DNA from 3 places in the Telluria sp. RT2P19 genome. Region 1 is predicted to be linked to each of the others. Evidence: predicted binding sites of a transcription regulator. Region 1 holds the regulator's gene; each other region holds the start of a gene.
The links. Region 1 encodes HrcA, which represses chaperone genes, less so after heat shock. Its sites were predicted from a motif close to TTAGCACTCNNNNNNNNNGAGTGCTAA; they were not measured.

Region 1 (5,591 bases):
GTTCGGGATGATCCTTGCTGCCCTTCGACGGACCGGCGATGCGGTCGATGTAGTCGCGCTCGCTCGGAAGGTTGCCGCCCTCGAAACGTTCGACCACGTCGTCCTTGAAGAACACGGTCACGCGGCTGGTGGTCAGCTCGCCATTGCCGCGCGCCAGGTAGAACGGGTAGTCCCAACGGTCGGCGTGGAAGGCATCCATCATCAGCGGCGAACCGAGCAGGAAACGCACCTGGTCGCGGGTCTGGCCGGCCTTGAGTTGATTGAGCATCTCTTGCGAAACGAAGTTGCCCTGCTGAATGTCCGGACGGTAAGGCGAGAAGATCCACAGGAACTTTTGCAGGCGCGTCGCCTGGACGGTTTGCGCGCCCGCATTGGCGATCGCGGCCGATTGTTCCGCGTCGGCCGCAGTGGCGGCCGCATCCGTCGCCACCGGCGGCGCCGGGCGTGTCTGGTTGCGCCAGGATGCGCAGCCGGACAGCGTCAACGTGCAGGCGAGACCCGCCGCCAGCGCTGCTTTGGCGGAGAATCGATGGAATACGGCTTGTTTGACGCGCATAGTTAACCTCAAAACGTTCGAGCGGGAGCTTTCAAAACGCTATATCATAAAGCACTCCGCCAATATTCGAGTAACAAACATGAGTAACAACCCGACCGACCTGAAGGCGAGCGGCCTCAAGGCCACGCTGCCACGACTGAAAATCCTGGAAATCTTCCAGAACAGCTCCGTACGGCATTTGACGGCGGAAGACGTCTACAAGATCCTATTGGCTGACAATATGGACGTGGGTCTCGCGACCGTCTACCGCGTATTGACCCAGTTCGAGCAGGCTGGCCTGCTCAACCGCAACCATTTCGAGACCGGCAAGGCGATTTACGAGCTCAACGCCGGTTCGCACCATGACCACCTGGTCTGCGTCACCTGCGGCCGCGTCGAAGAGTTCTACGACGACGAGATCGAAAAACGCCAGCAGATGATTGCTGAGCAGCATGGCTTCACGATCGTCGAGCACGCGCTCGCGATCTACGGCAGCTGCCCGCAGTGCCGGGGCATCAACAAGCCTGCATAAAGCCTGCCGCCCGCTTTCGCGAGCACAGAAAAAAGGCGCCTGGGTTTCCCCATGCGCCTTTTTTTCGCAAAACGGGGCGCCGTTTCAGGAATGGCTGAGCGCGTTCGACAGCAGCTTGGCCGTGATATCGACGATCGGGATCACCCTTTCGTACGCCATCCGGGTCGGCCCGATCACACCGAGGGTGCCGACGATGCGGCCGTCGACCGCATACGGCGCCGTCACCACGCTCATGTCGTCCATCGGCACCAGCTTCGACTCGCCGCCGATGAAGATCTGCACGCCGCCTGCCTTGCTCGACACGTCCAGCAACTGCATCAGGCCGGTTTTTTGCTCGAACATCTCGAACATCTGGCGCAGCGAACTCATATTCGACGACAGGTCGGACACCAGCAGGTTGCGCTCGCCGGCGATGACCATGTCGTCGCCTTCGGCCATCGCCTCGCTGCCGGCCTCGACCGCCGCCTGCATCAGGCGCCCCATGTCGTCGCGCAGCTGCTGCAGTTCGCCGCTCAGGCGCTTGCGTACCTCGTCGAACGACAGGCCGGCGAAATTCTGGTTGAGGTAGTTGGCCGACTGGGTCAGTTGCGAAGGGGAATAATCCTTGTCGAGCAACAGCAGGCGGTTCTGCACGTCGCCGCGCGGGTCGACGATCACCAGCAGGATGCGTTTTTCGCCCAGGCGCAGGAATTCGATCTGCTGGAACACCGACTCGCGGCGCGGGCTCTGCACCACGCCGGCGAACTGCGACAGCGAGGACAGCATCTGCGCCGCATTGGCGATCAGCTTTTGCGGCTGCTGGTTGGCCAGTGGCGGGGGCAGGCGCATGCGCTCGGCATCGACCGCCTTGTCGTCGATCGGCCCCACCGTCAGCAAGGTGTCGACGAACACGCGGTAGCCGCGCGGAGTCGGGATGCGGCCGGCCGAGGTATGTGGACTGGCCACGAAACCCATGTCCTCGAGGTCGGCCATGACGTTGCGGATGGTGGCCGGCGACAATTCCAGGCCCGACAGCTTGGACAGCGCGCGCGAACCTACCGGCTGACCATCGGCGATATAGCGTTCGACGAGCGCTTTGAGCAGGGTATGGGCACGGTGGTCGAGTTGCATGATTCCAGGAAACGTTTAGTGGCGCACGTAATGAGCACAAGTATTATAGGCAGGTTGGGGCGTGGCACGGCAGCACAAGGCTTGCTGTGACGCATGTTCAGCCCTGTTATTCGTGCACGTGGGACGTCTCCAACCAGTCGAGCAACCCGTCCAGGCTACTCACCTCGACATCGGGCTTGACGTCATGGGCCAGTTCGTTGAGCTTGCCGGTCCGGTTCATCCAGGCCGCGCGCAGGCCGGCGCGCTGGGCGCCCTGCACGTCCAGCAGCAGATCGTCGCCCACGTACAAGGTGTCCGATGGCGCCACGTTCAGCGCCGCGCAGCCGGCCAGGAAAATGCCGGGGTCGGGCTTGGCGCGGCCGAACTCGCGCGCCGCCACCGATGCCTGGAAATGGTGGGCCAGGCCGATGGTGTGCAAATCCGCCACGCCATTGGTGACCGAGCCGACCAGCACCTGTTTCTTCAGGCGCTCGAGGCCCGGCACCACATCGTCGTACGGCGTCACGGCGTTGCGGGCGGCAAAGAACTCGGTCATCGCCAGTGCGACCTTGCCGGGGTCCTCGCCCACCTGTTCGAAGGCGGCGACCAGGCCGGCATGGCGCAGCGCCCCCAGGTCGATCCCGAATTCGGGGCGATTGGCCAGCAATTCCAGGCGCGCCTGGCGCAGGCTGTCGATGGTAAAGCGCTCGGCGACCCGCGGCGCATGCGCGCCGAGCCAGGCATACAACAGTTTTTCGGCTTCCAGGATCACCGGCGCGATCGGCCACAGGGTATCGTCGAGGTCGAACAAGACAGCTTTGGGCCAGGGTCGGCGGCGGGTCATCGGCTTCCAGTAAGGGGGGAATGGGGCGTCCCAAGGATAGCGATGACCCCATCCAAATGCAATGTGCGCACAAAACGTATTGCCCTTGTTAAATCCTGGTTACACCATGATACAAAACCAAATGCGCCTGAAATGGACCGGCTGCTTGCCAAATGGACTAAAATGTTGAGCGATTTTTCTATTCCAACCGCGCAGCTGCGCTTTCCCGCTAGATTATTTGGAGATGTTATGAAGAGTTCCTACCTGCGTGCCGGTGCGGCGCTGGCATGCGCGGTCGCCTTGAGCGCCTGCGGTGGCGACGATGGCCAGCTGCTGCTGGGCGGCGAGTTCGCCGGCGTGACGAAAACCGGCCTGGTCGTGACCAATAACGGTGGTTCGGACTACGCCATCCAGCCGCCATCGAACGGTTCTGGCGCAGGCCAGTGGCGTTTCGACAACCTGATTTCAACCGATGACCGCTATAACGTCGAAATCAAGTCCCGGCCGTCGAACGTCAGCGATTGCAGGATCGAGAACGCGAGCGGCCGTGCGGGTTACCACGTGTACACCGTCTACATCACCTGTGACCTGAACCGCCACGCGCTGTCGGGCACGATCAGCAACCTGAAGGGCGAACTGGTCCTGGTCAACGGTTCGGACAATGTGACGGTCGCGGCGGGTGCAACCTCGTTCAAGATGACCGACGTTCCCGAAGACTCGCCATACGGCGTGACGATCCTGCGCCAGCCTGCCGACCAGACCTGCACGGTCAGCAACGGCAGCGGCGTCGTCGGACCGACGGCCATTACCAATGTCGCCGTTACCTGCACCCCTTAATTTTCCTGGAGCCTCAAGCATGAAGTCTTCCCTGATCCGTCCGGCGCTCGCGCTGGCCCTGGCCGCGGGCCTGGCCGGCTGTGGCGGCAGCGATAAAGCCGAGTTTGTTGTCAAGGGCACCATCGCCGGCATCGTCTATCCCGGCGCAGTCCTGCAAACCAATGGCCAGGAAATCGCCATCCCGGTGCCGTCCACACCCGGCGGCACGGTCAGCTTCGCCTTCCCGAACAAGCTCGAGTATGGTGATGTCTACAACGTGACCTTCAAGTCGCGGCCGCAATTCCAGGACACATGCACCGACTTGCCCAACACGATCCCGAATTTCAACGATACGGCAGGCCGGCTGGCGGACATCAACATCACCTTCGTTTGCTACGTCAATGCATTCGCACTGAAAGGCAAGGTCAATGGCTTGACTGCGGATGGCCTGGTGCTGGCCAACGGCAGTACCGGCGGCAGCGGAGCGGTCGATTGGACATCTGGCGTGACCACGCCGATCGACTTCGCACTGCCCGCCGTCCCCTATGACACGACCTATGGCGTGGTCGTGATCGCCCAGCCAACCGGCCAGGTCTGCACCGTGGTCAACGGGACCGGCCGGATGCCCAACGCGGAAGTGACCAATATCGCGGTCAACTGCGTCGCAGCACCAGGCTAAGCAGATATACACAATTCTTATGTCGAGTATTTGAAAGGGAAATTAGACTTATATGCTGCCGCGCAGCATAATAACTCCTGTCTCCTCCAACTCTCCTCAGAAAAGAATTGGATTTCAGCCCGCTCTCTGAGCGGGCTTTTTTTTGCCCGCGTTTTCTCATGCGGCTAACCGGGCCGCGCTCAGCGTGCGGCGCTGACCTTCACCACGGCGATCTTTTCCATGCCGACCGACACCTGGGACTGGTAAGCCTCGACCGAGCGCGCATTGGCGGCCACCGCGTAGCTGCTGAAGCCGGCGAGGATGGCGGCGGCGATGAAAATGGCTTCCATGTGCTTGAGGACGTTCATTGTATGCTCCTTGCTGGTCGGTTGGGACGCCGGATCGGCTGTCCATGTGAGCACTATAGAAAATGGCTTCACTGGCTTCCAGCAGGATGCGACGGACTGCATAAAACGCGGGCCAAGGTGCCTGGAATACGTGATAACCCGTATGCTGCGGCGCAGCAGAGCGGGTTCTGGACGTAAAAAAGCGCCGGCGGGCGGCGCTGATGGGTAGATCGTGTTGGCCGCGCGTACGGCGCAGCCGACCGGCGGATGTTACGAAACGGGCAAGTTAGCCAGCGCGACGTACTGTTCCAGGGTGACCGCTTCCGGGCGCAGGCCGGGGTCGATCCCGGCCTCGACCAATTGCGCTTCGGTGAACATGCCGGCCACGCAGTTGCGGATCACCTTGCGGCGCTGCGAGAAGGCCTTGGCCACCACGGCTTCCAGGCGCTTGCCGTCGCATGGCAGCTGGCGACGGGTCGGGACCATGCGCACGATGGCCGACTCGACTTGCGGCGGCGGATCGAAGGCGGTCGGCGGCACGATGAACAGCATCGCCATGTCGTAGCGCCACTGCAGCATCACCGACAGGCGGCTGTACGCCTTGGTGCCCGGCTCGGCCACCATGCGCTCGACCACTTCCTTCTGCAGCATGAAATGCTGGTCCTCGATCAGGTGGGCGAATTCGGTCAGGTGAAATAGCAGCGGGCTCGAGATGTTATAAGGCAGGTTGCCGACCACGCGCAGCTTCTGCCCTTCCGGCACCGGGATCGTCCCGAAATCGAACTTGAGCG
Region 2 (5,591 bases), on a different contig from region 1:
ACACCTGGCCCGAGGGCAAGCGCAGGTTGACGCAGCGGTGGCGCGCCAGGTCGCCCAGCGTGAGCGGCAGGCCATGGACGCCGGCGTAGGCGGGCGCGGCGCAGACCAGCATCTGCATCGGGATCAGCTGGCGCGCCACCAGTTGGCTGTCGTCCAGGCGGCCGTTGCGAAACGACACGTCGATGCGGTCGGCGATGAAGTCGAGCGGGCTGTCGTCGAGGATCAGGTCGAGCCGGATATCCGGGTAGCTGGCATTGAAGCCGCGCAGCAGCGGCGCCACGATCTTGCGGCCGAAGTCGCTCGCCGCGTGCAGGCGCAGCTGGCCGCGCGGCACGCCGTGGCGCAGCTCGCGCATTTCTTCCACCGATTGTACGATCCGTTCGACGCCCGGCTTGCAGTTGGCATAGAACAGTTCGCCCTCGCTGGTGAGCGAGGTGCTGCGCGTGGTGCGCAGGAACAGGCGGGTATCGAGCTGCGCTTCGAGTTTCTGAACGCTGCGGCTGACGGCGGAGCGGCCGATGCCGAGCCGTTCGGCGGCCCTGGCGAACGAGCCTTCGTGGACCACGGCGATGAAGGCGAGCACGCCGGCATAGGTGGTGGAAAAGCTCGAGGCCAGCCCGTCCATTCCGGGTGCGGCCGGCAGCGCCGGCATGGCGGTTGGTGACTGCTTGACGAATTCACCGATCGCGAAGCGTTCGTTCTTCATGGCTTCCTCTCAGTTGCTGCCTAGTTGCTGCTCAGTTGCAGATGTGGCTGTGTTCTTTCTCCATGTTAGTTGTGCTTGATCTTTTTCGTAAATGACAAATAGCAGCCGAATCCCGCCAAGGCATGATGTGCGGCGACCGACGACGATTGTTGCGTTCGAGGCAGCAGTCTGGATACCGGCCGGCGCCTGTCATGGAAGCAGGCCGCACCCTACACTGGACAGCATATTCACACCCCATTCAAGGAGAGAACATGTCACGCCTGAGAAAATTCGCCGGCGCCGCCGGCCTGCTGATGACCCTGCCGCTCGCGGCCCCCGTCTGGGCCGCGGCGCTGGATCCGGTCGTCAAGGAGCTGTTCAGCAAGGCGCTGGACGACCATCCCGGCAAGGAAGTCCTGATGATCACCGTCGTGTATCCGCCCGGCGGGGGCGACCCCGTGCACCGCCACGATGCGCACGGCTTCATCTATGTGCTGGAAGGGACGATCGTGATGGGCGTGAAGGGCGGGAAGGAACACACGCTGGGCCCGGGCGAGACCTTCTATGAAAACCCGCGCGACGTGCACACGGTGGGGCGCAATGCGAGCAAGACCAAGCCGGCCAGGTTCCTGGTGTTCTTACTCAAGGACAAGAACAAGCCGTTCTTCATGCCGGTCCACTAGAAAAGCAAAACCCGCCGAAGCGGGTTTTGGGGGAGCGTGACGGACCGGCTTACACGTAAGCCGCCAGCGCGCCTTTCATCTTCTTGAGCGCGGCCGATTCGATCTGGCGGATACGCTCGGCCGACACACTGAACTCTTCGGCCAGCGTGTGCAGGGTCGCGCCCGAACCGTCGTCGTTGGCCAGCCAGCGCGCTTCAATGATGCGGCGCGAACGCGGGTCGAGTTTCGACAGTGCGGTTTCCAGGCCCTCGGAGTGCAGGCGGGTGACCTGCTCGGCCTCGAGCACGCGGGTCGGCTCCTGCTGGTCCGACGACAGGTAGGCGATCGGCGAGAACTTGTCGTCTTCGTCGTCGGTCGGCGATTCCAGCGCGATGTCGCGGCCGGTGAGACGGGTTTCCATCTCGATCACTTCTTCGCGCTTGACACCCAGCAGCTTGGCCAGGTCGTCGACCTGGCCGGGCGACATCGCGTCCAGGCCGGTCTTGTTGCTGCGCAGGTTGAAGAACAGCTTGCGTTGGGCCTTGGTCGTGGCGACCTTTACCAGGCGCCAGTTCTTGAGAATGTATTCATGCATCTCGGCCTTGATCCAGTGCATGGCATACGACACCAGGCGTACGCCCTGGTTCGGATCGAAACGCTTGACCGCCTTCATCAGGCCGATATTGCCTTCCTGGATCAGGTCGGCGTGCGGCAGGCCATAGCCCAGGTAGCCGCGGGCGATCGACACCACCAGGCGCAGGTGGGACAGCACCAGCTTTTGCGCCGCGTCGAGATCGTGGTCGTCGCGCAACCGCTTTGCCAGCGAGACTTCTTCTTCGTGTGTCAGCATCGGCAGGCGGTTGACGGCCGAGATATAGGCGTCGATATTGCCCAGATTGCCGGTGAAACCCAGTCCCAGAGCACGACTGCCGGTCGGAACCAATGCGGATTGTGCGGACATATTCATTTCCCTCGTAGTAATCTTGCTGCATCCATACCGTCAACTGGTGCTTCGTGGCGCCTGTGACGGCTTGCGTTCCGGATGCGTGACTTGAAATTCGATTGCCTTGGACCATATATTAGCACTCCCCCGGGGTGAGTGCCAGAAGTGGTCCGGGCGCTTAAGATTGTCCAAAGTATTGCTCTAGGGAATCGAAATGTCGTCGATTTCACTGTAGAGCAGGACTTGCATGCCCAGTTGACTTGTCTCAAAAGTGAGGCAGGAACGACTGGAAAATAACGTTAGATACAGCTTACGTCCGTCAGGGCACGCACTCTGTTGAATGGCGCACGTAGCCACGGCGCAGCCTGTAGGACTTTTGCGCGTGGACGCGTAGGGGATGGCAGCTAGGCCGTAGGATTCATTGCGTGGTCATGCGGAGTAATCTTGTCTTGTAATAAGCAGGCAGCCGCACGCGACGGCTGCCTCGCCCTGCTATCACACATGGTGACACTTATCGGGTTTTCAACACCTGCCCATGCATTTTTTTGATGGCAAGATTGTAGGAAGGGCGGGCCGGCAGCCGGCCAACGCCGTTCACACCCATATCAGCGCTGGCGCGCCAGGTGGCGCCGCACCGACAGCAGTGCACCGATCAGGCCCAGAGCGGCACTGATCGCCAGCAGCCCGGCGATCTCCGCCGGCCCCAGCGGCATCAGCTGGAAGTTCGACCCGTACAGCTGGGCGAATTCTCCGATCGCGCCATTCAGCGGCCTCAGCGCCAGGATCACCACTCCCAACGCCACCGCGCCGGCGCACAGGCCGAGCAGGGCGCCGGTATAGAAGAAGGGGCGGTGGATGAAATCGTTGGTCGCGCCCAGCAGTTTCGACACCGCAATTTCCTCTTTCTGGGTCAGCACCTGCAGGCGGACCGTGTTGAACACGACCGCGATCACGACGATGCCCAGCGTGCCCGCCAGCAGCAGCAGGGCCAGGCGCAGGATGGCCAGCATCGCGGCCAGGCGCTTGACCCAGGCCGAGTCGACCTGCACCGTCTCCACGCCGGGCAATTCGCCCAGGCGCTCGGTGATCAGGTCCACCTGGCTGGCGGCGCCGGCGCTGGCGAAGCCTTCCAGCTTCATCACATAACTGTCGGGCAAGGGATTATCGCCCAGGGTTTCGAGCACGTCGCCCAGGCCGCTGCGCTCCTTGAGCGAAGCGAGCGCCTGCTCGCGCGGGATGAAAGCGATGTCCGCCGCTCCCTTGCCCTGCGGCGCGACGATCTGGCGGATCTGCGGCGCCAGCGCCTCGGCACTGGCGCGGCTGGTGTCCTCGCGCATGAACACGCTGATCTCGGGATCGACCGACAGTTGCTCGGACAGCGGGCGCACATTGTCGAGCAGGGTGAGGCCCGCGAACGGCAGCGTCAGCGCGAGCGCGACCACCAGTACATTGAACAGGAAGCTGCCGGGCGACTTGCGTACCGTCGACAGCGCGGCCCCGAGGGCGAAGCGGTGCTGGCGCAGCCACGGGCTCATGCCGCACCTCCGATCAGTTGACCCTGCTCGAGGCGGATCACGCGCGCGGCACTGTCCAGCACTTGTTCGTCGTGGGTCGAGATCACGCAGGTCACGCCGGCGGCGTGGAAGGCGCGCAGCGCGTCGAGCACCTTGTCGGCGGCTACCCGGTCGAGGTTGGCGGTCGGCTCGTCGGCCAGGATGATCTGCGGCCGGTTGACGATCGCCCGCGCGACCGCCACCCGCTGCTGCTCGCCGCCCGACAGTTCGAGCGGCATCGCCTTGGCGCGGTCCAGCAGCCCGACCCGGTCGAGGGCGGCGCGGGCGCGCTGGGCGGCGTCCGCCGTGCGTGCCCCCGTCACCAGCAGCGGCAGCATGGTATTGGCCAGGATGTTGCGGTCATTGAGCAGGCGCTGCTGCTGGAAGATGATACCGATATTGCGCCGCAGAAAGGGAATCCCGGCCGGCTTGAGGCGGCCGATGTCCTGGCCGTTGACGATCACGTTGCCTCTGCTGGGCCGCTCGACCGCCGCCACCATCTTCATGAGGGTCGACTTGCCGGCGCCCGACGGGCCGGCCAGGTAGACCAGCTCGCCCTTGGCGATGTCGAGCGAGACGTCGTGCAGCGCGTAGGCGCCCTGGGAGTCGCCATGGGTGTACTGCTTGGATACCGACTGGAATGCGATCATGGGCCCCGTCATCCGAGAAGCGCTTCGACGAATTCTTCGGCGTTGAAGGGCTGCAGGTCTTCCAGCTTCTCGCCCACGCCGATGAAGTACACGGGAATCGGACGGGTGCGCGCGATCGCCGCCAGCACGCCGCCCTTGGCGGTGCCGTCCAGCTTGGTCACGACCAGGCCGGTCAGTTGCAGCGCATCGTCGAAAGCCTTCACCTGCGCCAGTGCGTTCTGGCCGGTGTTGCCATCGATGACGAGCAGCGTCTCGTGCGGCGCGCCATCCATGCCCTTGCCGATCACGCGCTTGATCTTTTTCAGTTCTTCCATCAGGTGCAGCTGGGTCGGCAGGCGGCCGGCGGTGTCGACCATCACGACATCGGTCCCGCGCGCCTTGCCCGACTGCACCGCGTCGAAGGCGACCGCGGCCGGGTCGCCCGACTGCTGCGAGATCACGGTGACGTTGTTGCGCTGGCCCCAGACCATCAACTGCTCGCGCGCGGCGGCGCGGAAGGTGTCGCCGGCGGCCAGCAGCACCGACTGGTCGAAGCCTTGCATGTGCTTGGCCAGCTTGCCGATGGTGGTGGTCTTGCCGGCGCCGTTGACGCCCGAGATCATCATCACCAGCGGCTCGTGGCGGCCGAGTTCGAGCGGCTTTTGCAGCGGCAGGAGCAGCTCGATCATCAGCTCCTTGAGCGCGGCCTTGACGGCGGCGGCGTCGAGCAATTTGTCCTCTTTGACCTTGCGCCGCAGTTCACCCAGCAGGTGCTCGGTGGCGGCCATGCCGGCGTCCGACATCAGCAGGGCCGCTTCGAGTTCCTCGTACAGGTCTTCGTCGATGCGGGCGCCCACGAACAGCAGCGACAGGTTGCTCGAGGTCTTGGACAGGCCGGCCTTCAGGCGCGCCATCCACGAAGTCTTCTTTTCAGCCGCCGTGGTGGGGCGTTCTGCGGTCTCGGGGAACAGGTTGGCGCCTTCGTGCAGGACGCTGGCTTCGGCGGGGGCCTGGGAAACGACCGGGCGCGGCGCGGCAGGGGCCGGGGCGGCCCTGGGCGCGGGCGCCGGGGCCGGCGTCGGCACGGCCGGCACGACCGGTTCCGGCGCCGGGGTCTCG
Region 3 (5,591 bases), on a different contig from region 1:
GAACTCCACGTGCGCGCGACGCCTGACGCGGCGCCCCCCGCGCCCGGCCCCAGGACGGCGATCGGCCAGTCGCTGCCGCGCGTCGACATCCCGGCCAAGGTCATGGGTGGACGCGCCTACGTGCAAGACCTGCGCCTGCCGAACATGGTGCATGCACGCGTGGTGCGTCCACCGGCCCAGGCGGCCAGGCTGCTGGCGATCGACGATGACGCCGTCCTGCGCATGCCTGGCGTGGTGAAGATCGTGCGCGACGGCCGCTTCCTGGCGGTGATCGCGGATGGCGAATACCGCGCCGTGAAGGCCGCCGCTGCGCTGGCGCGCACCGCGCGCTGGGAGACGCCGGCCGCGCTGCCGGTCCATCCGAATGTCGAAGCACTGGTCATGGCGCTGCCGGCCGAACCGACGACCATCCTCGATCGCGGCGCACCGGTCGAGGACGGCCGGCGTTTCAAGGCGACCTATACCCGCCCCTTCCAGCTGCACGCCTCCATCGGCCCATCCTGCGCCATCGCCCAGCTGATCGACAACCGCTACACGGTCTGGACCCACTCGCAAGGCGTGTTCCCGCTCAGGAGCGCGCTGGCCGAGCTGCTGGCGACCCAGGAACACGCGATCCGCTGCATCCACGTCGAGGGGTCCGGCTGCTACGGCCACAACGCCGCCGACGACGTCGCAGCCGATGCCGCCCTGCTGGCGCGCGCCTTCCCGGGCCGCCCGGTGCGGGTCCAGTGGATGCGCGAGGACGAACACGGTTGGGAACCGTTCGGCGCCGCGATGGTGGCGCAGGTGGCGGCCACGCTCGGCGCCGACGGCCGCATCGCCGACTGGCAGTACGACGTCTTCACGCCGCCGCACAATACCCGTCCCGGCAAGGCCGGCAACCTGCTGCCGGCCACGCATCTCGCCAGGCCGTTCACGCCGCCAGAGCCGAAACCCAGCCCGCAGCCGGAAGGCAGCGGCGACCGCAATGCGATCCCCTATTACCTGCTGCCGAATGCGCGCGTGACCCATCACTTCCAGCCGAAGGCGGTGTTGCGCACCTCGGCCCTGCGCTCGCTCGGCGCCTATTGCAATGTGTTCGCGATCGAGAGCTTCATGGACGAACTGGCGCGCGCGGCGCAGGCCGACCCGGTCGCCTTCCGCCTGCGCCACCTGGAAGATCCGCGCGCCGTCGACGTGGTGAAACTGGCGGCGTCGAAGTTCGGCTGGGATGGCTACAGAAGGCCACCGCGGCGCGGACGCGGCTTCGCCTTCGCGCGCTACAAGAACCTGGCGTCGTATTGCGCGCTGGCGGTCGAGGTGGAAGTCGCCCGCGAGACGGGACTGGTGCGCATCACGCGCGTGTCGAGCGCGGTCGACTGCGGCGAGATCGTCAACCCGGACGGCGTGCGCAACCAGATCGAGGGCGGCATCGTGCAGTCGGCCAGCTGGACTTTACTGGAACAGGTGCGCTTCGACGCCTCGCGCGTCCTGAGCGTGGACTGGGCCTCGTATCCGATCCTGCGCTTCGGCCAGGTTCCCGACAAGCTGGAAGTGCACCTGATCGACCGCCCCGGCCAGCCTTTCCTGGGCACCGGCGAAGCGGCCCAGGGGCCGGCCGCGGCGGCGATCGCGAACGCGGTGTTCGATGCCTGCGGCCTGCGCATGCGCGACTTGCCGCTGGATCGGGCGCGCGTGAGAAAAGCTAGTTGAAGGCCTTCCAGAACATATACACCGCCAGCGCATACAGGATCACGGCGAAGATGCGCTGCAGCTGGCGCACCGGCATCTTGTGCGCGGTGCGGGCGCCCAGCGGCGCCATGGTCACGCTGGCCAGCACGATGATGGCCAGCGCCGGCAGGTAGACAAAACCCAGCGACCAGGCCGGCAGGCCCGGCTCGCCCCAGCCATAGTACATATTCGACAGCGTGCCCGACAGCGCGATCGGGAAGCCCAGCGCCGCACTGGTAGCGACCGCGTTATGGATCCGCACATTACAGCGTGTCATGAACGGCACCGAGACGAAGCCGCCGCCGGCGCCCACGAGTCCCGACAGGATGCCGATGAAGCCGCCCATCGCGAACATGCCCGGCTTGCCCGGCAGCTCGCGCGCCGCGGTCGGCTTTTTACCGATCAGCATCTGGGTCGCCGAGAAGGCGACGAAGCAGCCGAAGAAGAAGGCCAGCACGGAAGTGTTCATCTGCTTGCCGATCCAGGGCCCGATCCACGAGCCGACCAGGATGCCCGGCGCCAGCAGGCGCACCACGGGCCACAGCACGGCGCCGTGCTTGTGGTGGGCGCGCACCGAGGACATCGAGGTAAACAGGATTACGCCGAGCGCGGTGGCGATCGCCATGTGGACCACGAGTTCGTCGGCGAAGCCGCGCGCGGTGAAGATCATCGTGATGAACGGAACCAGCACCATGCCGCCGCCGATGCCGAGCAGGCCCGCCGCGAAGCCGCCGAAGGTGCCCATCGCGAGCAGGGCCAGGATCAGCCAGGGGTCCATTCAGGCTCCCTTGCCGCGCACGAGTTTGACCACCGCGTCCCATTCGCCCCTGGTGACGGGCGAGATCGACAGCCGGCTGCCCTTCTGCAGCAGCACCATGCCTTCCAGCGCCGGGACGGTGCGCATCTCGGCCAGCGGCAGGTAGCGCCCTTGCTCGCTCGCGCGCACGTCGATCGAGATCCAGCGTGGCGCTTCTTGCGTGGCCTTCGGGTCGTGGTAGTGGCTGGCCGGGTCGAACTGGGTGGCGTCGGGATAGGGGCCGCTCGCCACCTCGGCCAGGCCGGCCACGCCGGGCACCGCGCAGCTGGAGTGATAGAACAGGACGCCGTCGCCGACGGCCATCGCGTCGCGCATGAAGTTGCGCGCCTGGTAGTTACGCACGCCAAACCAGGCCACGGTCTGGCCGGGCGCGGACAGGACGTCGTCGAAACTGACTTCGTCCGGTTCGGATTTCATCAACCAATAGCGCATCGCGCCGTTCTCCCCACATCGATATCGGTGGCTATGCGCACAAAAAAAAGCGGCTGCGACAAAGTGCGCAACCGCTTATGTATTCTAGCCCCCGCCAGTGCCGTTTTTGCCGGCATCCTGAACCAAAACGGTTCAAGGCGGTCACGGTCAGATCAATTTCGGGTTCGTCAAACGAGTGACGCTCACTCCCATCGAACTTGTTCCACGACCTATGCGTAAGAATGGTTCAAGGAATATATGGCAAATCTCGAACACCGCAGGGTAGAGCGCAGTTTACTCTTTTGAAGCGGCATGTCAAACGGATTCGCCTTTCAAAAAAGATTTTCCTGGGGCGCCAGCACCTTGTCGAGCACGGTATGCATCGATTCCAGTTTTTGCTTGACCTCGAGGATCGACATGTCCGACAGCGGTCCCTGCGGCGATTTGACCGACAGGAATTCGGCGGCGACGCTCAGCGCGGCCATGACCGCGATGCGGTCGGTGCCCTTGACCTTGCCCGAATCGCGCAGCTGGCACATCTTGCCGTCGAGGTAGCTCACCGCTTCGCGCAGCGTGCGTTCTTCGCCGTCGCGGCACGCCAGGCGGTAGGGCTGGCCCATGATGGTGACGTCGAGATGGATCATCGTGCTGCCTCGCTATTGCCTGCGCCGTTGCCCGCGCTATTGCCTGGAACGCCAGTTGCCTGGTCGGTCGCCGGATGCGCGGCGGCGTCCTCGCCATCCTCGGCGCCCTCGCCGTCCTCTTCGCTCGCCGGATCTTCCGGCGGCTTGGGAAGTTCGTCGAGCAGGGCCTCGACCCGCCGCTGGGCCTCGATCAGGCGCTCCTTGAATGCGAGGTTCTCGGCGCTGAGCAGGGTATTGGCCTGGCGCAGCAGATAATTCTCGGCGCGCAGCGACTGGGTCAGCTGGGCGAGCCGGTCGATTTTGTCTGAGAGGTCTTGGAATTCGGAAATCATTCGACACTATAGGATCGAGATGGATTTTCCGTCAACCGAATCGCGCTGCGGTGCGGCACGACAGGCCAGCAACGACTGTCGCGGCAGCCTGGCGTGCGGCAGGAAAGCGCCAGGCAGTGTACGCTGCCCGCCTCTTGCCAAGTTCGCCACCGTCGGCAAGTAATGCCAGAAACACATTGCCCAAGACTTGACAGAATTGCGCTTTCTCAAGCTCATGAACGTATTTAGCCATCTTGCTGCTTGAAATGGCAAATTATCGTCCCTATAATTAGCACTCGTTAGTAGAGAGTGCTAACAACTCTTTGCAGACCATCGCAGTCTTGAACCAAAGGCTGCGACGGTGTCAAAACAACGCTAGTTAAACCACTGAATATTAAGGAGTTTTGCATGAACCTTCGTCCTCTGCACGATCGCGTAATCGTCAAGCGCCTCGACCAGGAAACCAAGACTGCGTCCGGCCTGATCATCCCTGATGCCGCGGCAGAGAAGCCAGACCAAGGCGAAGTCCTCGCCATCGGTAACGGCAAAGTGCAAGACAACGGCCAGGTCCGTCCGCTGGAAGTCAAGGTCGGCGATCGCGTGCTGTTCGGTAAGTACTCCGGCCAGGCCGTCAAGGTCAACGGCGAAGAACTGCTCGTGATGCGCGAAGAAGACATCATGGCCGTCGTCCAGCAGTAATTCCCTGACCCCATTCACGATACATTCGGAGAAATAACAAATGGCAGCTAAAGAAGTAGTGTTCGGCGACGCAGCGCGCGCCAAGATGGTTGAAGGCGTCAATGTCCTCGCCAACGCAGTCAAGGTCACCCTGGGCCCGAAAGGCCGCAACGTCGTGCTCGAGCGCTCGTTCGGCGCCCCGACCGTCACCAAGGATGGTGTCTCGGTCGCAAAAGAAATCGAACTGAAAGACAAGCTCCAGAACATGGGCGCGCAAATGGTCAAGGAAGTCGCTTCCAAGACCAGCGACAACGCCGGTGACGGCACCACCACCGCGACCGTGCTGGCACAAGCCATCGTGCGCGAAGGCATGAAGTTCGTTGCCGCCGGCATGAACCCGATGGACCTGAAGCGCGGCATCGACAAGGCCGTCGCAGCGACCGTCGAAGAACTGAAGAAGATCGCCAAGCCAACCACCACCACCAAAGAGATCGCACAAGTCGGCGCCATTTCGGCCAACTCGGAAACCTCGATCGGCGAGCGCATCGCTGAAGCGATGGAAAAAGTGGGCAAGGAAGGCGTCATCACCGTCGAAGACGGCAAGTCGCTGAACGACGAGCTGGACATCGTGGAAGGCATGCAGTTCGACCGCGGCTACCTGTCGCCTTACTTCATCAACAACCCGGACAAGCAAGTCGCCGTGCACGAACAGCCGTTCATCCTGCTGTGCGACAAGAAGATCTCGAACATCCGTGACCTGCTGCCGGTGCTGGAGCAAGTCGCCAAGGCCGGCCGTCCGCTGGTCATCATCGCCGAAGACATCGAAGGCGAAGCGCTGGCGACCCTGGTCGTGAACAACATCCGTGGCATCCTGAAGACCGTCGCCGTCAAGGCCCCTGGCTTCGGCGACCGCCGCAAGGCCATGCTGGAAGACATCGCTGTCCTGACCGGCGGCCAGGTCATCGCCGAAGAAGTCGGCCTGACCCTGGAAAAGGTCACCCTGGCCGAACTGGGCCAGGC

Region 2: rpoH (RNA polymerase sigma factor RpoH) is a predicted target of HrcA. The motif match lies at 2,427-2,453, and genes of this name have one in related genera.
Region 3: groES (co-chaperone GroES) is a predicted target of HrcA. The motif match lies at 4,183-4,209, and genes of this name have one in related genera.

Annotation. Positions count from the first base shown of each region.
Region 1 covers NZ_JCASIL010000002.1:382,886-388,476, forward strand. Annotated here, with positions in the region: gene AC56KW_RS03880 (outer membrane protein assembly factor BamE) at 1-556, opposite strand, end outside; gene fur (ferric iron uptake transcriptional regulator) at 636-1,067, shown strand; gene hrcA (heat-inducible transcriptional repressor HrcA) at 1,152-2,177, opposite strand; gene AC56KW_RS03895 (HAD family hydrolase) at 2,284-3,000, opposite strand; gene AC56KW_RS03900 (hypothetical protein) at 3,229-3,816, shown strand; gene AC56KW_RS03905 (hypothetical protein) at 3,836-4,474, shown strand; gene AC56KW_RS03910 (hypothetical protein) at 4,654-4,821, opposite strand; gene rsmA (16S rRNA (adenine(1518)-N(6)/adenine(1519)-N(6))-dimethyltransferase RsmA) at 5,071-5,591, opposite strand, start outside.
Region 2 covers NZ_JCASIL010000004.1:143,135-148,725, reverse strand. Annotated here, with positions in the region: gene AC56KW_RS06905 (LysR family transcriptional regulator) at 1-652, opposite strand, end outside; gene AC56KW_RS06900 (cupin domain-containing protein) at 958-1,368, shown strand; gene rpoH (RNA polymerase sigma factor RpoH) at 1,418-2,308, opposite strand; gene ftsX (permease-like cell division protein FtsX) at 2,896-3,825, opposite strand; gene AC56KW_RS06885 (cell division ATP-binding protein FtsE) at 3,822-4,493, opposite strand; gene ftsY (signal recognition particle-docking protein FtsY) at 4,502-5,591, opposite strand, start outside.
Region 3 covers NZ_JCASIL010000014.1:98,562-104,152, reverse strand. Annotated here, with positions in the region: gene AC56KW_RS17635 (xanthine dehydrogenase family protein molybdopterin-binding subunit) at 1-1,692, shown strand, start outside; gene AC56KW_RS17630 (sulfite exporter TauE/SafE family protein) at 1,685-2,488, opposite strand; gene AC56KW_RS17625 (EVE domain-containing protein) at 2,489-2,959, opposite strand; RNA gene ssrS (6S RNA) at 3,044-3,225, opposite strand; gene AC56KW_RS17615 (cell division protein ZapA) at 3,271-3,582, opposite strand; gene AC56KW_RS17610 (hypothetical protein) at 3,579-3,914, opposite strand; gene groES (co-chaperone GroES) at 4,302-4,592, shown strand; gene groL (chaperonin GroEL) at 4,633-5,591, shown strand, end outside.